Pontibacter akesuensis: one gene and its partner. The protein of the gene in region 1 binds, or shares a complex with, the protein of each later gene. Links are inferred from orthologs where the notes say so. Each region holds a gene or a part of one and is shown on either strand. Other genes may lie near its edges.

Region 1 (4,595 bases):
GGGCGTGGCAGGTTCTCCACCTGGTCTTCTCTTTTATTGGGAGATTTAAAAGCTTTGCGCCACTGTGTAATCACAAAATATGCGACTGCAGCAAGTATGTACAATATGATTTTATAATCTTCCATGGCTTTAGCTCCTTTATCAAATATAGCGAAGTATAGGTAAAAAGAAAAATGCCATATCTGCTGTTCTTTCTACAGCAGATGATTAAACCTTTCCGATACCGGGTGCTACACAGGTTTGCGTTGTCAAGCCTACGTCTTTCTCTAGGCACAAAGCTTGGCCTGCTTTTATTCCTCTTTCTTTTCAGAAATTGATAAAAAATAGCCTTTCAAAAAACTAAGCAATATAGAGTAGCAGGTATATTACCTTTACATAAAGTCTTCTGCTTAACAAGGCCTGTTATTATGAAAATTCGTCTTATTTTTGAGTTTAGGATGAGGTTTTTTCGCACCATAGAATGCAAGTTTCAAAATTAGAGATTAGAGGGTTTAAAAGTTTTGGCGACCGCGTCGTGATTAACTTTGATAATGGCATTACGGGCATTGTTGGGCCGAATGGCTGTGGCAAATCTAATATTGTGGATGCCATACGCTGGGTGCTGGGAGAGCAGAAAACTCGTAACCTGCGCTCTGACAAGATGGAGAACGTTATTTTTAACGGTTCCAAAACCAGGAAACCAGTGCAAATGGCCGAGGTATCCATCACCTTCGACAACAACAAAGGCATCCTTCCCACAGAATACTCTCAGGTAACTGTAACGCGTAAATACTACCGCAACGGCGACAGCGAGTATATGCTCAATGGCGTTACCTGCCGTTTAAAGGATATTAATGAACTCTTTCTGGACACGGGCATAGGCTCGGACAGCTATGCCATTATCGAACTGAAAATGGTGGATGAGATCCTGAATGATAAGGAGAACTCTCGTCGCCAGTTGTTTGAGGAGGCTGCGGGTATCTCGAAATTCAGGGTGCGCAAAAAGCAGACGCTGAAAAAGCTGGAGGAAACGGATGCCGACCTGGAGCGTGTAGAAGACGTGCTGCACGAGATCGGCAAGAACATGAAGACGCTGGAGCGCCAGGCAAAGCAGGCCATCAAGTACTTCTCGCTAAAAGATGATTACAAGAAGCACAGCCTGGAATATTCACGCCGCAACATATCCCACTACCAGCAGACGCTGGAGCGGCTGGAGCAGGACGTGCAGCAGGAAATCAGCCTGAAGGAGCAGTACATCACGGCTGTTACCACAGCCGAAGAAGCAATAGCGGATCAAAAAGAGGCTTTGAACGAGACGCAGGAGCAATTGGGTGAGATGCAGCGCTCCATGCAGACGCAGACAGCCAGGCTCCGCCAACTCGAGAATGACATCAAACTTAAATCAGAGCGTGCTTCTTACCTAAAGGAGCGCATGCAGCAGTTGCGCCAGCAAATAAGCCAGGATTCGGCCAACGTGGAGCACACGCAGGAAAGCATTGTGGCACTTCGGGATGAATTGCTGGAGGTGCAGGATAATTTTGCCGGCGCCGAAGAGCAGGTAGCCGACATGAAAGAGCAACTGCAGGAGGCCAATGAGCAGAAGGCGACGCTGCAGGAGGCATATCAGCACCTGGTACAACAGCAAAAAGCAAAGCAGAACGAAGTATACCAGCTCAACAAGTCCCTGGAGATTAGCCAGGTGCAGATCCAGAACATCAATCAGGAACTGGAGCGCCTGCAACAGCAACAGCAGAATGCAGACGAAGATGGCCGTATACTTCAGGAGCAGCTAAAGGAGGCTCAGCTTATACTGGAGGAGAAAACATCGGAGCTGGTGCGCCTGCAGGCAAAAGAAGAAACACTACAGCAGAACATAGAAGCGACAGAAGTCACTATCGAAGAGCTGAAAGGCCAGATGGTGGAGCTTAACCGCACTTTAGATTCCAGGCAAAACCAGTACACGCTTACCAAGTCCTTGGTTGAGAACATGGAGGGATTTCCGGAGGCGATCAAGTTCCTAAGCAAATCAGACAGCTGGAACAAGCCTGCTCCTCTCCTATCCGACATACTTGTTTGTGAGCCTGAATACAAGTCGCTTATAGAAAGTTACCTGGAGCAGTACATGAACTACTTTGTAGTGGATGAGCTGCAGGATGCGGTAGCTGCGGTGGAGCTGTTGAAGCAGGAAAATAAAGGCCGCGCTAACTTTATCATTCTTTCTGAGATAGAGGAACTGGAGCCAACGGCCACCTACAGCGACGGTAATCTGAAGGCAGCCTATGAATTTATGTCGGCTGACAAGAAGTATAGCAGTCTGATGAAGTACATGCTCCGCAATGTGTACATTACCGATGATGCCGAGGATGAACTGTACAGCAGCGACTACAAAACGATCATCCTAAAAGACGGTAGCGCCATCCGTAAGCCATTGAGCTTGTCAGGTGGCTCTGTAGGTGTGTTTGACGGAAACAGATTAGGCCGTAAGCAGAACCTGGAGAAGCTGGCAGAGGAAGTGGCCGAATTGCATGAAAAGGTGGAACTGATGCAGAGCCGCATCAATACGCAGAACCAGATCCTGCAGAACCATAAAAACGAGTCGGAAAGGGAAACGATTAAGGCGCTGGAGAAAGAGGTAAGCAAACTGCAGCAGGACCTGCTAACAGTGCGCATTAAACATGAGCAGCACCAGCAGAATATCCGCAACTTTGACCAGAAACGAGATGAATTGCATGAGCGCCTGCTGGACCTGCGCGAGCAAAGTATGGAAGTATCGCCTCAGGCCGAGGCAGACCAGAAAGAACTGCAGCGTCTGGAGGAGGAGCTTGCTGTTTATACTTCAAATTTGGAGCGGCAGCAAGAACAGATCGCCGTTGTATCCGGCAGGTTGAATCAGGAGAACATACAGTTTCATCAACTCAAAAACCGATTTGCCAGTTTGCAGCAGGAAATCAGCTATAAGCAGAAATCGGTGGAGACAAACCTGGAACGAATTGCTGGCTTGAAGCAGGAAATGGTAACAGCCGAGGCAGAGATCGCAGAGGCGGATACTTTTGTAGAGGACAATCAGGCCGTGGTGGAAAGTATGAACGAGTCGCGGCATGAGTTTGCACAGGAGCTCGAGGAAATGGAGAAAGCCTATTTCTCGCTTCGCGGAGAGATGGATGAAAAGGATAAGACCATCCGGGAACTGCAGCGCAAGCGCCAGAACTCTGATGAGCTGCTTATGCGCATGCAACAAGGCAAGACGGATACGCAACTGAAGCTGGTGGCTATCAAAGAGCGTTTAGCTGCAGAGTTTAATATCTCTGACGAAGATTTCGCCAGTCCGGTACCAGAGGAAGAACTGCTTATACCGCTCTCTAACGAAGAGCTTAGCGAACACATTGCCAGTGTAAAAGTGCAGCTCGACAAGATGGGGCCTGTGAATGCCATGGCTGCCGAGGCTTACGCAGAAATAGAGGAGCGTGACAAGTTTATCACAGAGCAGCGCAACGACCTTCTGAACGCAAAGAACATGCTCATCGAGACCATCAATGAAATTGATACGGTGGCAAAGGAGAAGTTTATGAGCTCGTTCAACCAGATCAAAGACAACTTTAAGCTTGTCTTCCGCAGTCTGTTTACCGAGGAGGATAATTGCGATTTGGTAATATCAGATCCGCAGAACCCCCTGGATGCCAAAATAGAAATTATGGCGCAGCCAAAAGGAAAGCGTCCGCTGACAATCAACCAGCTTTCCGGGGGTGAGAAGACTTTAACGGCAATTTCGCTGCTGTTCGCCATTTACCTGCTGAAACCAGCTCCGTTCTGTATTTTTGATGAGGTGGATGCGCCGCTTGATGATGCCAACATTGACAAGTTTAACAACATCATCCGTAAGTTTTCGAACGACTCCCAATTTATTGTGGTAACGCATAACAAGCGCACGATGGCCTCTACAGATGTAATGTATGGCATCACCATGATTGAAGCAGGAATATCTCGTGTTATACCAGTAGATCTGCGCCAGATAGCTTAATTTATTTTCAATTGTTACCTAAACAGAGAGAGCCGCTATCGATAGCGGCTCTCTCTGTTTATCACTTCTTATATCAAGATCAAGAGGTAGGTTTTTGAAAAAGCCTACAGCATCATGAGATAATTGACAACTGATAATTGTTACAGCACTCCTTGCTCCGGAAACTTGCCTGTCTTGGTACGGTAGAAGGCAAGTATTTTTTCCAGATCGGCCTCCATATCTCCTGATGGATAAATGGCAGGACCGATACCTGCTTCCTTTTTTGCATAATCCAGGTAGCCTAAAACAATGGGTACGTTAGCTCCTACTGCCACATGGTAAAAACCCCTGCGCCATCGCGGCTGGTACTTTCGGGTTCCTTCGGGTGTAACCATTACACACATGTCTCCGGGCGTTTTCCTGATGATGTTGATCATCGCATCCACCATTTTTGTGTTCCTGGAGCGATCTATGGGTAAGGCCCCCATACTTCTAAGCAGTGGGCCTACGATGGGCGCATCAACAAATTCTTTTTTGATGGTAAACCGAATGGGTGCATCCATCAGGTAAAAGGCTGCCCTCGCGTAGACTAGGTCCCAGTTACTGGTGTGTGGCGCGG
Region 2 (3,340 bases), 2.1 Mb from region 1 along the record:
CGCTTTAGAATCTTATTTATACGTTTACCTCGCTCTCCTGCTGCTGGCGTCCAAACACTTTAGAAATCCACTTCGGCAGGAACACAGAACCCAGGATTAAGTATGGATAGTAGGTGATCAGGCGATACAGCACCACCACCACGCTACTGAAACCGCCCAGGAACAAGCCAAAGAAACTCGGAAAGGCCATCTCCACAATTCCGGCTCCGCCCGGCGTAATGGCAATCAGCATCACGATCCAGAAAATGAGGTTGCGGGAAATGATGAGCAGGTGTTCGCTGAAATCAACATCCACGAAGGCGGCAATCAGGCAGTTTAGCAGGAAATAGCGCGCGCTCCACACAAAAACGGTAGAGACGATGGCTTTGGTCCAGTAGGCCGTGTCCTTGCCCTTCAACTGTTGCGAGGCCCACATAATCTCGTTGCCATGCTGAAACGCGTTAACGCGCCACTTGCGCAAAAACCCGATGGAAGTAGCCCGCAGCAACAGCCACTTAAACGCCCGCGGCTTCACGAAAAGCGCGTAAATCATCAGGAAAGTATACACCGCAATCAGGCCGTAGCTGATGTAGAAGGCAGATTTCAGCTTGGCTACATCCGAGGGATCAAGGTTGAAGGTAGGAAACACCTCCCCCTGCGACACCAGCAAGGCGATGGGCGCGGCAACGATGAAGAACATGTTGTCCAGCACCGCTGTCAGCATGACGTACGCCAGTGATTTGCCCAGCGGAATACCCTCTTTGTTCAGGATGATGGTGGCCACGGTGGTGCCACCCACCACAGAGGGGGTCACGGCCGAGGCGAACTCCCAGAGCATAATCACGTCCAGGCTGTTGCGCCAGGTAAGGAACTTGTCAGTCAGGTGCCGGATACGGAACATGTAGCCGAAATCGCGCACCACCAGCACCGCCAGCGCGGCCACCAGCCACCAGATGTTGGCCTGCGCCAACCCCTTCAACTCACTTACTTTATCATCCTTGATAAAAAGCCACGCGGTAGCCGCCAAACCCAGGAAAACGGGTATCAAGACCTTAACCGGGCTGAAGCTTTTAAGTATGGTTTTTTTGTTCTGGTCCATGTAGTGGGGCGAAGTTTGCCCGGGCGCTGGTTCAATGCGCCTGGCAAACACGTAAAGCTATCAAGCGCACATCAAAAACCCATTCTTTCCGCTGAAAATTGAATTTATACTTGTGCGCACTTATTCGGGAAGGCATTCAAAACACCTGCTTTCCCCTTGAAACGGGCTATTCCGCCAGCAGTTGCATTACCTGCGTGGCCTGGCCCTGCGCCTCCATAATCACAAAGTCGTTGAAACCCTCGCCTACCTCAATGCTGATCAGGTTGAGTTGCAGCATGTCGAGGATGGCCAGGAAGTTGAAGATCATCCCGATCTTGTCCGGGTACTCCTCCACTAGCTTCACAAAAGACAGGTGGTTGCGCTCCTGCACCATTTTCAGGATAATGTCGCGCTGCTCCTCCACCGTGTACGGAAACTGGATAACGGTATGCTTAGGCCTGTTCTGCTCCTCCTCGTAGCGGGTCATCACTTTCTCGAACACGCGCATGATCTTGTACAGGCTTAAATCCTGCAGCTCGTACTCAAAGTGATTAGCGTTGGCAATCTGCTGCAGCTCCTGATGAATGTTGCCGCGATTCTCCTGAGCCAGGCGCGCATCCTCCATCTCCGACAGATCCGGGGTGGCGCTTTTATACTTCTTGTACTCCAGCAGGTGCTGCACCAGTTCCTCGCGCGGGTCTATCTCGTTGCCTTCCTCATCCTTCTCGGCGCGCGGCAGCAGCATTTTCGCCTTGATGCGCATCAGGGTGGCCGCGGTAAGTATAAAGTCGCTGGCTACCTCAATGTTCAGCTGCTCCAACTCCTTCAGGTAGCCCATAAACTCATTCGTGATCTGGAAGATCGGAATGTCATGAATCTCCAACTCATCACGCTCAATAAAGAAGAGCAGCAGGTCGAACGGACCTTCAAACAGCGGTAATCTAATCTCGAAACTCACCTTTTAAAAATTAAGGGCGCGTGTGGCTGCGCGGAAAACAAAAATAAGCATTTTTAGCGGATTGGAACACAGCCCGCTCCCCCTCAACCCAAACCGGCACCGCCATAGTTCACAACCATTTGCCACAGCACAGGTATACAGCAAAACATATATTGCCTGGCTGCCCCCACAGCGCCACAAGTTTCCCGTAGCCACCTGATCTTTAGGTGGTTTTAGTTGCTATTATGCGTTGGTGCGCAATTTGACTTAAACGGGTGGCGGCTTGTGTTTTATATTTTAGTAACTTTACCTTTTGGCTGATAGGCTACAATGCGCGCGTTGTAAACTTTCGCCAAAACTTTTTGTTAGAGGTCTATAAGGACAATCCTATGATCAACAAACCCGGAGAGCTGCTTGCTTCCATAAACTCACCTGCCGACCTGCGGAAGCTGAAGCCGGAGCAGATGCTGCAAGTGAGCCAGGAGTTAAGGCAATTCATTATTGATGTCGTTTCGATTCATGGTGGCCATTTTGGCGCCAGTCTTGGCGTGGTGGAGCTCACAACGGCGCTGCACTACGTGTTCAACACGCCTTACGACCAGTTGGTATGGGATGTGGGGCACCAGGCTTACGGACACAAGATTTTGACGGGCCGCCGCGATAATTTCCATACGAACCGCAAGCACGGCGGCATCTCGGGCTTTCCCAAGCGCAAAGAAAGTGAATTTGACACCTTTGGCGTAGGCCACTCCAGCACCTCCATTTCAGCGGCGTTGGGTATGGCGGTAGCCTCCAAGTATAAAGGTGAGGACGACCGACAGCACATTGCTGTGATTGGCGACGGTGCCATGACGGGCGGTATGGCGTTTGAGGCCATGAACCACGCCGGCGTAGCCAACGCAAACCTGCTGGTGGTGCTCAACGATAATTGCATGAGCATCGACCCGAACGTGGGCGCGCTGAAAGAATACCTCACCGACATCACCACCTCGCGCACCTACAACAAAATGCGCGATGAGATCTGGAACATCCTGGGCAAGATCAGCAAGTTTGGTCCGGACCCACGCCAGATCGTTTCCAAGATAGAAAGCGGCATCAAAGCTACGCTCCTCAAGCAGAGCAACCTGTTCGAGGGGCTTAACTTCCGCTACTTCGGCCCGATTGACGGCCACGATATCAACCACCTGATCTCCGTGATGGAGGACCTGAAGCATATTCCAGGTCCGAAAATCCTGCATTGCCTTACCACCAAAGGAAAAGGCTTTGCCCTGGCCGAGAAAGACCAGACCAAGTGGCATGCGCCCGGCCTGTTTGACAAGATCACCGGCGAGATCTACAAAAAGCAC

Evidence for each region. The genes of interacting proteins can lie anywhere in the genome.
Region 2: the proteins of smc (region 1) and A0W33_RS10215 are in contact, whole or in part, in a crystal structure (PDB 3ZGX), measured with the Bacillus subtilis proteins. The link is inferred for Pontibacter akesuensis from one-to-one orthologs.

The regions. Positions count from the first base shown.
Region 1 is NZ_CP014766.1:4,542,452-4,547,046, forward strand. Bases 157-4,197 are described here. They hold smc (chromosome segregation protein SMC), read left to right. Parts: upstream 157-460; coding sequence 461-3,997; downstream 3,998-4,197. Other genes in these bases: A0W33_RS19280 (1-acyl-sn-glycerol-3-phosphate acyltransferase), read right to left, coding at 4,138-4,197. Also shown: A0W33_RS19270 (hypothetical protein), read right to left, coding at 1-125; more of A0W33_RS19280, read right to left, coding at 4,198-4,595. UniProt on the Bacillus subtilis protein: Required for chromosome condensation and partitioning.
Region 2 is NZ_CP014766.1:2,402,064-2,405,403, reverse strand. The notes cover bases 131-2,916. They hold A0W33_RS10215 (segregation and condensation protein A), read right to left. Parts: upstream 2,016-2,916; coding sequence 1,245-2,015; downstream 131-1,244. Other genes in these bases: dxs (1-deoxy-D-xylulose-5-phosphate synthase), read left to right, coding at 2,384-2,916; A0W33_RS10220 (lysylphosphatidylglycerol synthase transmembrane domain-containing protein), read right to left, coding at 131-1,078. Outside these bases: more of A0W33_RS10220, read right to left, coding at 17-130; more of dxs, read left to right, coding at 2,917-3,340. UniProt on the Bacillus subtilis protein: Participates in chromosomal partition during cell division. May act via the formation of a condensin-like complex containing Smc and ScpB that pull DNA away from mid-cell into both cell halves.